2 linked regions of the Haloglycomyces albus DSM 45210 genome follow. The protein of the gene in region 1 interacts with the protein of each later gene in a pairwise test. Links are inferred from orthologs where the notes say so. Each region holds a gene or a part of one and is shown in the gene's direction. Other genes may lie near its edges. The genes, in order: aceE and nth.

Region 1 (7,195 bases):
CCGGTGTTGTGGGGTTGTCCCCAGCGTTTGGTGAGCACGGTGGAGACGGCCATTCCGGCGGCTCCCGATATTCCGGCCAGGACGCCGAGGAGGTCGAGCCGTGCTTCGGCGGTGAGCGATACGAGTGCCACCCCGAATATTCCGGTGATGCCCAGTATCCAGGTTCGGGGGCGGATGTGGCTGCGCAGAATGATGATGCTCGCTCCGGCGGCGGCGAGTGGGCCGACCGCGCTCGCGACGGCGGCGACTCCGCCGGGTAGCCGGTAGGCGGCGATGAAGAGCAAAGCGAAGAACGCGGCGATGTTGAGGGTGCCGATGACCGCTGATTTCCACCACCAGCTTCCTTGAGGGAGTCGGCGGGCGATGAGGACTAGGAGGAGTCCGGCGGGGAGCGCCCGTATGAGGGCGGTGGTGAGGGGGTGGTCGGCGGGAAGGAATTCGGTGGTGACGGCGTAGGTGGTGCCCCACATGACGGGGGCGAGAGCGGTGATGATCAGGTCGATGGGTCGGTTGAGCATGCGGTTTCCTTTCGGTGGCACCGTTTGCCGTGGCGCTGATTTAGCTTCGATTAAACTATCTTAGTACTAAATTAGTTTTATACAAGATACTTAGGGATGAGTCAGCTAACACCGAATGGACCTGGAATCATGGGGGTGTGAATCATTCAGACGCCGTTGACGACATCGTTGCCCAGTGGAATCGTGAACTACCCGATCTGACGACCGACGCCATGGGAACCATCGGACGGCTCCACCGGGTCTCACGGCTGGTGGTCAGTGCCCACCTGGAGGAGATCTTCCGCCTTCACGGTCTGGGGCGTACCGAATTCGACGTGGCCGCTTCGCTGTATCGCAGTGGGGAACCTTATACCTTGTCACCCAAACAAATCGGCTCCACTCTCATGCTCACTTCGGGCGGCCTCACCGGTCGCCTGGACAAGCTGGAACGTTCCGGACTGATCGAACGGCTCCCCGATCCGGACGATCGTCGTGCCCTGCGGGTTCGTCTTACCGAAAAGGGGCGGCAGGCCGTGGAAGGAGCCGTTCGCGACGAGGTGGAATACCTGGACGAGGTCCTGTCTCCGCTGGACGATGCGGAGCGTCGGGAGCTCGATCGTCTCCTGCGTAAACTCCACCGCAGCGACAGGCCGAGTTCCATCTGAAGTGACAGGCCGTCCACACAAAAGAGGCATCGTTGAGATTCGCGTCCAGCGACGCTCAACGATGCCCTACATACGTCTATTCCGTTTTAAGACGACAGCTCTTCCAGAGCCTTCTGCCATCCGCTCTGGTCACGAGCGTCACCGGGCATGTTCATTTCACTGAAACGAACCACGCCCTCCTTGTCGATGACGAAGGTCCCGCGATTGGCCATTCCCTTCTCGTCGTTGAAGACGCCAAAGGCTTGAGCGACCTCGCCGTGCGGCCAGAAATCCGACAGCAACGGGAAGGTGAAGTCTTCACGCTCGGCCCACACCTTGTGAGCGAACGGGGAATCGATGGACACGGTCAGAACCGCGGTGTCGTCGTTGTCGTAATTGGACAGGTTGTCGCGGATTCCGCACAGTTCCCCTTCACAGACACCGGTGAAGGCGAAGGGGTAAAACACCAGCAAGACGTTCTTCTCGCCTTTGAAATCAGAAAGCGACACTTCCTGGTTGTTCTGGTCTTTGAGAGTGAAGGCGGGTGCCGTCTGACCTACTTCGAGTGGCATGCTCGTGCCTCTCCTTCCATTGTCCGGTCATTGCGCATGATTGTCTCTCCCGCCGCCTACGGGTGATCGTCCCTGGCGCACAGAACGTTCATGGGAGAAACAGTCATTTGTTCACCGTATCGCTTCAACGTCGCGGGACCTGTTGTGCATATCGCGAATGACGGGTGCGGCACCGTTGTGAGCTGGATCGAGTTATTCCGGCCGAATTGCTGTGGCCCAGGTCCCATGAACACTGCGATAACGTGGGAGTGCGCGGTAGATTCGACTGAGGATGTAAGAATCTACAGACACCTTGCCTTTATCGAAGACACAGAACCGTCGTTACCTGCAGAGGTGCGCAGGCTCGCCGACGGTCCAGTGGCTTCACGACTCTTAATGAACGAGGTAAAGCCCGTGACAACGGATAACAACCGCTCTGACGTCAGCGATGTGACACCCAACGGTGTACCCGACGCCGACCCGGAAGAGACCAACGAATGGTTGGCCTCACTTGACGGCTTGATCAGCACCGCCGGGTCCGATCGGGCCCGCTACATCATGCAACGATTGATCGATCACGCCGAAGACAAGAAGGTGGATCTCCCGTCGTCTCCGACGGTCACCGATTTTGTCAACACGATCCCGGCCGCGGACGAGCCACACTACCCCGGTGACGAAGCGATCGAACAGCGTATTCAGAACTTCGTCCGATGGAATGCCGCCATGACCGTCCACCGCGCGCAGCGCCCGGGTGTCGGAGTGGGCGGCCATATCTCCACTTATGCTTCGGCGGCCAACCTGTACGAGGTCGGATACAACCACTTCTTCCGTGGACGTCGCCATCCGGGCGGCGGCGACCAGATCTACTTCCAGGGTCACGGCTCGCCGGGGATGTACGCCCGCTCCTATATCGAAGGGCGTCTCACCGAAGACGACTTGGACGGTTTCCGCCAAGAACTGTCGCGTCCTCAGGGCGGACTTCCCTCCTATCCGCACCCGCGCCTGATGTCGAACTATTGGCAGTTCCCCACCGTTTCCATGGGCCTGGGGCCGATCAGCGCGATCAATCAAGCGTGGTTCAACCGGTACTTGCAAGACCGTGGCGTCCGGGACACCTCGGATCAGCGCGTCTGGGCCTTCCTCGGTGACGGTGAGATGGACGAACCGGAGTCGCGTGGAGCCCTGCAATACGCGGCCAACAACAACCTCGACAACCTGACGTTCGTCATCAACTGCAACCTGCAGCGTTTGGACGGACCGGTTCGCGGTAACAGCAAAATCGTTCAGGAATTGGAAGCCACTTTCAAGGGCGCCGGCTGGAACGTCCTCAAAGTCATCTGGGGCCGGGACTGGGACCCGATTCTGGAAGCCGATACGACCGGTGCGCTGCTCAACCTCATGAACACCCTGCCTGACGGTGACTTCCAGACCCTGCGCGCCGAATCCGGCGGCTTCATCCGCGATGAATTCTTCTCGCGCGATCCACGTGCTCTACAACTCGTCGAACACCTGTCCGATGAACAGATCTGGAGCATGAAACGAGGCGGCAATGACGACCGGAAGGTTTACGCCGCCTACCGCGCCGCAGTGGAGCATAAGGGACAACCGACCGTTATCCTGGCCCACACGGTGAAGGGCATGACTCTGGGACCGTCGTTCCAGGGTCGCAACGCCACTCACCAGATGAAGAAGATGGCCATTGACGACATCAAGGGATTCCGCGACACCCTCGGCATGGACATCAGCGACAACGTCATCGAGGAAAACCCCTACACCGTGCCGTACCTGAAACCGGCCGAAGGCAGTGAGGAAGCGGAGTACATTCAGCAACGCCTCGCTGATCAAGGTGGACATATTCCCGAGCGGCGGACCACGCACATTCCGCTGTCGCTACCCGGAGATTCCGCGTATAAGGCGGCCAAACGCGGATCGGGTAAGCAGAAGGCGGCCACGACCATGGCGCTGGTTCGCGTTCTCAAGGACCTCATGAAGGACAAGGAAACCGGCAAGCGCTGGGTTCCCATCATTCCCGATGAGGCACGTACCTTCGGTATGGACGCCATGTTCTCCACCAACAAGATCTACTCCAGCGTCGGGCAGAACTACACGCCGGTGGACCGTGACCTGTTCCTGTCGTACAAGGAGTCCAAGCAGGGTCAGTTGTGGCACCAGGGCATCAACGAAGCCGGATCGATGGCGGCCTTCACCGCCGCCGGTACGTCCTATGAGACGCACGGCGAACCGATGATTCCCTTCTACATCTTCTACTCTATGTTCGGATTCCAGCGGACCGCCGACTCGATCTGGGCCGCCACCGACCAGATGACCCGTGGTTTCCTCGTCGGAGCCACCGCCGGTCGGACCACGCTGAACGGTGAGGGTCTACAGCACGAGGACGGCCATTCCCTATTGTTGGCGCACACCAACCCGGCTGTGCGGTCCTATGATCCGTCGTATGGCTACGAAATCGGCCACATTATGCGCGACGGCTTGGAGCGAATGTACGGTGAGACGCAAGAAAACGTCATCTACTATCTGACCGTCTACAATGAGCCGATCGAACAGCCCGCTGAGCCCGAGGACGCTGATCTCCAGGGAATCCTCAAAGGTATACACCGCGTCCGCGCCAACGACGCGGACGGCCCCAAGGCTCAGATCCTCACGTCCGGTTCGGCCATGCCGGCGGCGCAGAGGGCCGCCGACCTCCTGGCGGCAGAATGGGGCGTCTCGGCCGACGTCTGGTCGGTCACGTCCTGGGGTGAATTGAACCGTGACGCCATGGACGCCGAGAACGAGGCCCTGCGCCACCCGGACCGCGAGCGCCGCACGCCGTTCGTGACACAGCAGCTGTCGCAGGCATCGGGACCGTTCGTCGCCGTCACGGACTATCAAATCGCCGTGCCGGACTTGATCAGCCGGTGGGTGCCGGGAGACTATACGTCTTTGGGTACCGACGGTTTCGGACATTCCGATACGCGCGGTGCTTTGCGTCGGCACTTCAACATCGACGCGGAGTCGACCGTGGTCGCGGTATTGCAGCGTTTGGCGGCCGCCGGTGAAGTGAAGCCGGAGCTGGCCGTTCAGGCGGCAGAGCAATACAAGATCACCGACCCGACAGCGGCGGATGCCGGTGAAGCCGGGGGCGATTCCTAGCGACTACTTTCGCCGTTGAAAAGGGGGTCACGACAATGATCGTGACCCCCTTTTCAACGGCGAGACACGTTAAACGTCCAACACTATCGTTCCGTCCGCCCGACTTACACACGGGTAGAACGCCCGGTTCTCACTTGGTCCGTCGATGCCGTCGGGATGAAGCGGGTCGCCTTCGATGACCGGCACCTTGCAGGTTCCACAGATTCCTGTGCCGCAGGAGCTTTCTATGGCGACTCCTGTCTCGTTCAGAGCGTCGAGAGCAGTGGATTGGGCCGGAACGTTGATGATCGTGTTCTGCTTATCGGTCTGGATATTGAATTCGTGGCGTTCTCGGTTCGTGGTGGAGCCGTTGAATTGCTCGGTGTGGAGCTCAAGGTCGGGGCGCAGGGTCGTGGCAAAGTCTCGTAGGTTATGCAGCAACGCAGCCGGACCGCAGCTGTAGATCCCGGTACGGGACGGTTGTCGGGACAGCAGTTCGATGAGGTTCGGTCGGGGCCCCGCGCTCGTGCAGTACAGGCTGACCCGGCCCGGCCATCGGCCATAGAGTTCGTGAGCGTAGGCAAGCGACGTCGGTTGTCGGGCGGTATACACCAGTTCCCAGTCAAGACCCAGCTCGTCTACTTGCTCCACCATGGTCAACAGCGGCGTTATACCGATTCCACCGGCCACGAACACGTATTTGGGATGAAGTCGCAGTGGAAAGGCATTGCGGGGCGGGTCGATGGTCAACTCGCTTCCTTCCGGCAGGTGGTGCACCTCCTGAGATCCTCCTCGGCCGCCTTCGTCCCGCAGGACCGCTATGCGGTAATACGTCCGATCGCGAGGTGACGAGCAGAGGGAATAGTGACGAGTTCGCCCCGACGGGAGGTGGACGGCAATGTGGGCGCCGGGCGTGAACCGTGGAAGCAACCGGCGGTCAAGACCGACGAGTTCAAGTGACTGAATTGTGGACGTCAAACCGTACTTCCGACGAACACGGACGGGAATCCGATTGCCGACACCTCGATCGACTGGTGCAGAGGGGGTGCGGACGGTTCCCCACGGCTTCAGGTAGGAAACCGTGGCCGCACATAGCAGGAGGGCGAATACCCCCGTCGAGCCCCACAGCAGTGAGTCCAGCGCCTGGGTCGCATGCGGCGAGGACTCGCCCGATGTGGTGGCAAGATAGCGGATGGAGGTACGAAGGACGAACAACCCGAACACGATGACCGAACCGGTTATCGCGAGCTTCAGAAGTATCCACCAGTATTTCACCAGTCCCCATGGAGTGCATACGCTCAAGGCAACGCCTGTCAGGAGGGTCAATACCGAGATTGCTCCGGTTCCTACCCCACCAAGCGTATTGAAGTAATACAGGACTTCATATACTCCAGCCGCCGTGGAGGTGTTACTGGACAGTTTGGCATGGAGGGCCAGGAGCGCGACGAATAGTACATATGTCAGCCAGACCATGGCACTGACGACGTGCAACAAAGTGAGCAGGCGTTTTATTCGGGGAGACAAGGTGATACGTACATTCACGGCAATCTCCTACTGCGGCATGGACAAAAACTAACACTAATGTTAATTAAATAATAAATGAAAGCAATACCCTATAGGGGTATATAATAAGTCCACTTAGTCCAGAAGTAATGTACATAATACCTTGTCACAGTAGATAATAACTATTAGTTAATATAGTTTCTATATTTAGAATCGATCTATTCAACGACCCTCATATCAATGATGTGCTGCGAATTTGACACAAAAAAATCCGGATACCCCTGTCATTAGACGAATCCTTCACAGAGATATCCGGAGTGCGGCCGGCAGAAGCAAACGGTCAACACGGCTCAGTCAAACCCAAAGCAATTGTGGCGATTCGCCGGTACGGCACACTCTCAGACCTGACCGTACGTGCTACGGCATGGCCAAAGAGTAATACTGCCCGTGTTACCAGCAAAAACCTTCATACCAAACATTCCAGCCTGAAGCCGCGAGCGCATTACCGTGATGCGGCAGTAGAGCTGCCTGAAGGTTCAGGAAGAAAAAGACTACTACACAAACCACATGGCAAGTGGCGAGTTTCGACCGAAGCGAAGAAGCGGTAGAGGCGCCTCTGCCGTTCAACGAGCTCAACCACCGCACATTTCCCACAGATATGCCAACTGGCGAGCCGCTAGCAGCGCGCGCAGCGCGTGCGCAGCGGCGGTAGAGCTGGAGAGGAGCTCAGGTTGTTCCAGGTACTGCAGATTTGCGCGAGGAGGATTCGTCGCGACCTTCAGGTCGTGAGAATCCCCCACAGCGCAAATATGGAGTACCTGGGGCAACCTGAGCGGTCACTTCCTACTCCTCTTCTTCTTGGTCGGCA
Region 2 (6,785 bases), 800 kb from region 1 along the record:
CGCCTCTTCGGCCGCCGCGCCGGTCAGTTCGCTGAGCTGATCGGCATTACCGCCGGGAGCGGCCGGCGTGGCCGCCGGTGCGGGCGATGGAGCCGGAGCCTGATTCGGCGGAGGCCCGGGCAGGTTGGTGGGATCCATCTCCGTGGCGGGTTGGCGTCGCGGCAGCCCGCCCTCGGGTGGAGGTGCCGGAGGTCGTTGTTGGTCACTGGGGCTGACCGCAGTGGGGGGAAGATCCGGTGAATGCGGCGCGGGCGGCATCATGAGGCGGTCGTCGGCGGGTGGCGGCCCCGAGCGATTGCCGAACGCGTCGGAGGCGATACCCGAACCGCCGAAGCCGGGGTTGGGCTGCTGAGCCGGCGGCCCCGGAGCCGGTTGAGGAGGCGGTGAACTGGACGAGAGTTCGGAAACGAACCAGGCCGGAAGGTAGCCTTCGATGGGAAGTCCGGGGTTGACCGCCAACCACCACTGCTCATTGGGCCACGCCGCCGCCAAAGCGGGCAAGCGGTGCGGTTTGGCGGGCCCCGCACCTCCTGACAGGCAGGCGTTCATGGCCGTCTCGGAAGTGAATGCGAGAACATGCGTGCGATCATCGCTTGTCCAGGTGGCCCAGGAAGCGTTGACGCCGGAGGGGTCGTCTTGGGATACCGGGAGAAGCAGTTCGATTTGAGAGAGAATGGAAAAGTAGCCTTCCTGGTCCTCTGCTCTCAACGCTTCCCGCAGTCGGTGTTCGATTTCATTGCTAGGTTCCCACATTGGTGTCCCGCTTATTCCTTCCCTTTCGCGGTCCTAAAGAACTGGAGCCGTACACACCGCATCTTTATGGCTGTCGTTCCTACCGTGAAGTCCGTTCATCTCGGGATCCACCAGATGGTGCGCAGCGGTGTAGGCGTACTAAGTCACTCTGCACTCTTATCTCTGGATCATGTGAATCGGTCTCCGAATAGGCCAGGTTGTCGAGGGGACTTCATTTTATCGCGTGCTTCGGTCACGTTAGCGTGACACCCTTGCACGTATTACCTCGGGCGGGGGAGTGTCACAAAACCGTAAACCGAATTCGTGTCATTACCGCCGTTGCGGCACATTTCGTGCCACCATCCCTACATTATGTGGATGATGCGGACACTGCAGGTAATGCTGCGTCGGTTGGTGTACGGCCTCGCTGGAACGCGGCCCTCACGCACCCGACGTCGACGACCGCACCACGGTGGGGCCATGGCGACGACGTCGTCGTCATTGTGGTCGGCGGTCCTTTGCCTCATCGTAGCATCGATGTACCTCGTGGTCCTGGCTCCGAGCGCGGCTCACTCGAACGGCTTGCAATCGTGGCACCACGACCGCATCGGAACCGAAACCGCCTGGGAACACGCGACCGGTGACGACGTGACGGTGGCGGTCATCGATTCCGGCGTCGACGCCACGCACCCCGCCTTGGCTCCGAACGTCACAGACGGCCTCTCATACGTACCCGCTTCGGACTCACAACATCGACCCGCGCAGCGCCTCGGACACCACGACCCGGTCGGCCACGGAACGGCGATCGCCGGACTCATCGCCGCCCAACGGGACTCCCCCACCCCCGGCGTGGCCCCCGACGCCACCGTTCTACCGGTGCGAGTGCTTGACGATGAGAACAAATACCACGACGCCACCACGGTCGCCACCGCCATCGAATGGGCCGTACAGAACGACGCCGACATCATCAACCTGTCCCTGGGAGGCAGTCGCTCCACCTACGCTCTCGCCGAAGCGCTCGAATACGCCGACAACCACGGCGTCCTGGTCATTGCCTGCACCGGAAACTCCGACGGCAGCGGAGACTCCGAAATCTGGTACCCGGGCCGCGACCCGCTGACCGTGGCCGTTACCGGTGTAGGCCCCGACGGCGAGCGCTGGCCCACCGCCGTCACCGGCGAAGCCGCGGATTTGGCCGCACCGTCGGCGAAACTACGGGTTCCGGCTCCCGACGGCGGATACCGGCGAGCGACGGGAACGTCGTTTTCCACCGCCCTCGTGTCGGGAGCGGCGGCCTTGCTACGGGAGGCCCATCCGCAGGCGGGGGTCGCCGAACTACGTCATATGTTGCTGGCGAGCGCGACCGGTGGGCCCGCCGACCTGGGGTCGGGGATGCTGGACATTCCGGCGGCCCTGGAGTCCGACACGGCGGCGTTCGGCCCCGGGGGCGTGTCCTCGTCGGCTCGGCGGATGGGGATGGTGGAATTGCTCGCTTCGGGGCTGGCCGTCGGGTTTTTGGTCGTCACGGCGGTGTGCTTGCGTCCCAGGCGTAGGGCCGTGTCGGGCGCGGGATCGTAGGCGTATGAAGTGGTTATCACGGCCTTATCAAGGTCGTGTGCTTCGCGTAAACTGGCTCTGTGACCGCTGCTGCTGCCAAGAATGGAACCGAAACCGACCTGGCGAGAAAACGCCGGGCGCGCACCGTCGATAAACTGCTGGCCGAGGCGCATCCGGACGCCCATTGCGAGTTGGATTACTCGAACCCCCTGGAACTGGCGATCGCCACGATCCTGTCGGCTCAGTGCACGGACGTGCGTGTCAATAAGACGACCCCGGACCTGTTCGCCCGCTACCGTTCGGCGGAGGACTACGCCGCCGCCGATCCGGAGGAGGTCGAGAAGCTGATCCGTCCGACGGGTTTTTACCGCAATAAGACGAAGTCGATCATCGGGATGTGCCGGGCTCTGGTGGAGAAGTACGACGGGGAGCTTCCGTCGGATCTCAAGGCGTTGACCGCGCTGCCGGGTATCGGCCGTAAGACCGCGAACGTCATTCGGGGCAATGCCTTCGGTCTTCCGGGAATCACCGTCGATACGCATATGCTGCGGATTACCCGCCGACTGGGTTTGACCGAGAACTCGGACGCGGTGAAGGTGGAGTTCGACCTGCGCGAGCTGCTGGACGAATCGGAGTGGACCATGTTCAGTCACCGGATCATCTTCCACGGCAGGCGCGTATGCCAGGCGCGTAAACCCGCGTGCGGGGCCTGTACCCTGGCGCGTTACTGTCCCTCGTTCGGAGACGGCCCCACCGATCCGGCCGAGGCGGCACCCCTGGTGAAGGGGGATCGTCGGGTGGAGTTGCTCGATCTGGCCGGCGTCTCAGCGGAGGGCGGCGCATGAGGATCGCGGGGAAACGGTCACGTTTGACGTGGGGTGTGGTGTTGGCGGCGGTGACGGCGCTGTCGGCCTGTACGTCCCCGTCGCAATCGTCGTCGTCTCCACTCGAGGAGAGCGACGCCGCTCCGGCGTGGGAGGTGCCGTGTGGTGACTATGAGGCCGAGGTGGACATCGCCGAGGTCGGCGATCACGACTTGACGTGTTTGGGGACCGACGAGCCTTTCACCGTCGGACCGACGGATCAACCGCTGGTGTTGTCGCTGTGGGCGAGTTGGTGCGGTCCGTGCCGGGAGGAAATGCCGGAGTTGGAGCGTTTCTTTCAGAGCCATTCCGATCAGGTGGATGTGGTCGGGGTGAACACGGGTGATACTCGTGATCGCGCTCGCTGGTTCGCGGAGGACTTCGAGGTGACGTTCCCGAGTGTTTTCGATCCGGAGGAGGCTTTGCGTCGGGACTTTTCGGTTCCGGCCCTGCCGGCTCTCGTTCTGGTACGTCCCGACGGGTCTATCGCCGAGGTCGTCACCGAGGCGGGGGTGGATTACGAGACGTTGGTGGAGCGGTCCAACGATGCCTTCGGTCTGGAGTTGAGTGTATGAGCGATGCTCCCGAATGGTGGTTCGATCTTCTACGTGCGGTGGACGACGAGTCCGGTCGGTCGGGTTCCCTGTCGTCTCTGCCGACCGCACAGCGGGCGTCGGGGGCTCGCTCCGCGGCGGTTTTGGTGCTGCTCGCCGATGGTGACGAAGGACCGGAGATAGTGCTCCAGGAGCGCGCGCACCATCTGCGGCACCATCCCGGGCAGATGTCCTTTCCCGGGGGCGCTCTTGAGGAGTGCGATGCGGACGCGACGGACGCGGCGCTCCGTGAGGCCGAGGAGGAGCTGGGCGTCAAACCCGCCGGTGTCGAGATCGGGGTGGAGCTGCCTCCGTTGTGGATACCGGTGTCGAGTTATCTCGTCACCTGTGTGCTGGCGCGATGGAGCGAGCCGCATCCGGTTCAGCCGGTTGACGTCAACGAGGTTGCGGCGGTGCACAGCGTTTCCTTGCGGACTCTGGCTCACCCCGAAAACCGTGGTACCGTCACATATCCCAGTGGAAGAACCGGGCCAGGCTTTCACGTTGACGGAGTGCCGTTGATCTGGGGGTTCACCGGTGGAGTTCTCTCGTGGCTGATTTCCGACATGGGCATGGAGCGCGATTGGGACCCGGATCGGTTTTTCTCCCTGGAACAGCAACGCAGGGTGTGGCAGCGGCGCTCATAAGGTAGGGAGTTGAGTAATGCCAGGTGAGACCGGTGGACTGGTCATTGATATTGTCATCGTGGTACTTGCCCTGCTCTTTGCGGGCCACGGTTACCGGCAGGGATTCATCATCTCGGCGGCCACCTTCGTCGGCTTTCTCGGTGGGGCCGTTTTGGGGGTTCAGCTGGTCCCCTGGATCGCCGGGTATTACCACGATCCTTCCACAAAGCTGCTCGCCGCTCTGATTGTCATTTTCGCCACCGCCCTGATCTGCCAGGCCGTCTGCACCTTCCTCGGCCATAAGCTGCGGCGTCACCTGCGATGGGAGAAACTCCGTAAGCTCGACCATATCGGTGGACCGATCGTTTCGTTGAGCGCGGTTTTCCTGGCCACGTGGCTCATCGCCGCTCCCCTGGCCATGTCGTCGATCCCCGAGGTCGCCAGTGCCGTGCGGCATTCCGAATTGGTTCGCACCATCGACGACCACATGCCCTCGCCCGTCCAAGGCGTCTACGAGTCGATGCGCGACGAGCTCAACACGTCCGAAATTCCGGATGTATTCGGCGGTCTACGTCCTACCGACGCTCCGGACGTGCCGCCTCCCGACCCCGAGCTGGCGGCGTCTCCGTTGGTTCGCGACGCCGAGGCCTCGGTGCTGAAGGTACACGGTTCGGCGTCGCGGTGCAGTCGCCAGATCGAAGGCTCGTCGTTCGTCTACGCCGACGACCGTGTCGTCACCAATGCACATGTGGTGGCGGGAACCGACTCCGTCCAAGTGGAGTCGAACGGCGCGAGGTACGACGCGCGGGTGACGGTGTTCGACTCCGACGCCGACCTGGCGATCCTCCACGTGCCGGGGCTGGAGGCCCCCGCCCTGCCTTTGGCGGACCAACCGGCTCCCGACGGGGAGGACTCCATTGTGTTGGGTTATCCGGGCGGTGGTGATTACACTCCGACCGCGGCTCGAATCCGCGATTCGCGCATGGTGACGGGCCCGAACATATATGAAAACGGCTCGACGACACGTGAGGTGTATCAATTGCGCGCTCAAATCATCAGCGGCAATTCCGGCGGTCCACTTCTTACCACGGACGGGTACATTATCGGCGTCATTTTCGCGGCCGCGCTTGACGACCCCGAGACGGGTTACGCCTTGACCATGAACGAGGCACAGTCGGCGTTGGAGGCCGGACTGTCCTCCAACGCGGAAGTGGGAACGGGGGCGTGCACCTAGCCCGCGGCGGAATCGTGAGGCCGTGCCCAGGGGCTCGGCACGGACGAGTGATCTTGTGAATAAGATAAGGAGAATGTTATTCAGATTACGCGCCGATACCAAGACGCACGCACGAGCACTGAGTCAGTCCTCACATGTGTGGGCAGCGGTCACAATTAGCAGTACGCTATAGAACGTCACACTGAATTGACATTGGCGACTTCCTGCTCGCACGCCGTCTGGGTCCTCATTTTGTGAGGTTTTTGAGGCCGGTCGTCTAGGGAGTCTCAACGAGGGCGTTACCACACCTCTTAATTCATCCGGTAAAGTACTAATACATTAGTGCGTGGATAAAAAATGATGTTTAAGCCTAAATGTCGTTTTTATACCTCCGATGAAAAGTGAATACGCAGAGGCCCACGAAAACGGGTCCACACAAACGCCACTGGAGCGAGAGCACGTGAACGTCGAACTCCCGTGGATTACGTAAGTGACTCTTTAAAGCGCCTTTAGGTTCACTGATTGACCAGGGAAGTCGTGGGAACGTGGATGTCATGACGGGGGTGCGGTCATAAAAAGGAACATTTTGCTTTTCTTGACATGATCGCGGACATAGACTCAGAGATACAGCATGAATAGTGCTCACCAGAGTGCTCACTAGAAAGGTGCGAGAAGGACATGGAAGATGTATTGGCCAGGGCCGCCCTTTTCAAGGGCGTCGACCCCGAAGCAGTCGAATCACTCATCAAAGAGATGGAGTACATCGACGTCAACAAGGGCCAGACCGTCTTCACCGAAAACGAGCCCGGGGACAGCCTGTACATCGTAATGTCCGGCAAGGTGAAACTCGGTCGTCGCTCCACTGACGGGCGCCAAAACCTCATCGCGGTTATGGGCCCCAGTGACATGGTCGGTGAATTGGCCCTATTCGACCCGGGTCCACGGACCGCCACGGCAACCGCGCTCACCGACACGCGCCTGGCTCGCCTGTCCAAGACCGCGCTACGTCCTTGGTTGACCAACCGTCCCGAGATCGCCGAGCAGCTGCTGCGCGTCATCGCACGTCGCCTGCGCCGCACCAACGACTCGATGGCCGACCTGATCTTCACCGACGTACCCGGGCGTGTCGCCAAGGCCCTGCTGCACATGGCCAGCCGCTTCGGCACCCGTGACGGTGGCGTCCTGCGCGTCACGCACGACC

The links.
Region 2: the proteins of aceE (region 1) and nth interact in binary tests that used the Escherichia coli proteins (3 or more experiments, as listed by UniProt). The link is inferred for Haloglycomyces albus DSM 45210 from one-to-one orthologs.

Annotation. Positions count from the first base shown.
Region 1 is NZ_AZUQ01000001.1:2,583,459-2,590,653, reverse strand. What follows is about bases 1,737-5,045. They hold aceE (pyruvate dehydrogenase (acetyl-transferring), homodimeric type), read left to right. Parts: upstream 1,737-2,106; coding sequence 2,107-4,845; downstream 4,846-5,045. Other genes in these bases: HALAL_RS17745 (PDR/VanB family oxidoreductase), read right to left, coding at 4,915-5,045. Outside these bases: HALAL_RS0111995 (EamA family transporter), read right to left, coding at 1-518; HALAL_RS0111990 (MarR family winged helix-turn-helix transcriptional regulator), read left to right, coding at 656-1,162; HALAL_RS0111985 (peroxiredoxin), read right to left, coding at 1,249-1,713; more of HALAL_RS17745, read right to left, coding at 5,046-6,366; trxA (thioredoxin), read right to left, coding at 7,171-7,195. UniProt on the Escherichia coli protein: Component of the pyruvate dehydrogenase (PDH) complex, that catalyzes the overall conversion of pyruvate to acetyl-CoA and CO(2).
Region 2 is NZ_AZUQ01000001.1:1,784,659-1,791,443, reverse strand. What follows is about bases 1,353-4,251. They hold nth (endonuclease III), read left to right. Parts: upstream 1,353-2,369; coding sequence 2,370-3,134; downstream 3,135-4,251. Other genes in these bases: HALAL_RS0108395 (NUDIX hydrolase), read left to right, coding at 3,724-4,251; HALAL_RS17560 (TlpA family protein disulfide reductase), read left to right, coding at 3,131-3,727; HALAL_RS0108410 (S8 family serine peptidase), read left to right, coding at 1,353-2,310. In the rest of the region: HALAL_RS0108415 (SseB family protein), read right to left, coding at 1-753; more of HALAL_RS0108410, read left to right, coding at 1,111-1,352; more of HALAL_RS0108395, read left to right, coding at 4,252-4,392; HALAL_RS0108390 (MarP family serine protease), read left to right, coding at 4,409-5,605; HALAL_RS0108385 (Crp/Fnr family transcriptional regulator), read left to right, coding at 6,263-6,785. UniProt on the Escherichia coli protein: DNA repair enzyme that has both DNA N-glycosylase activity and AP-lyase activity. The DNA N-glycosylase activity releases various damaged pyrimidines from DNA by cleaving the N-glycosidic bond, leaving an AP (apurinic/apyrimidinic) site.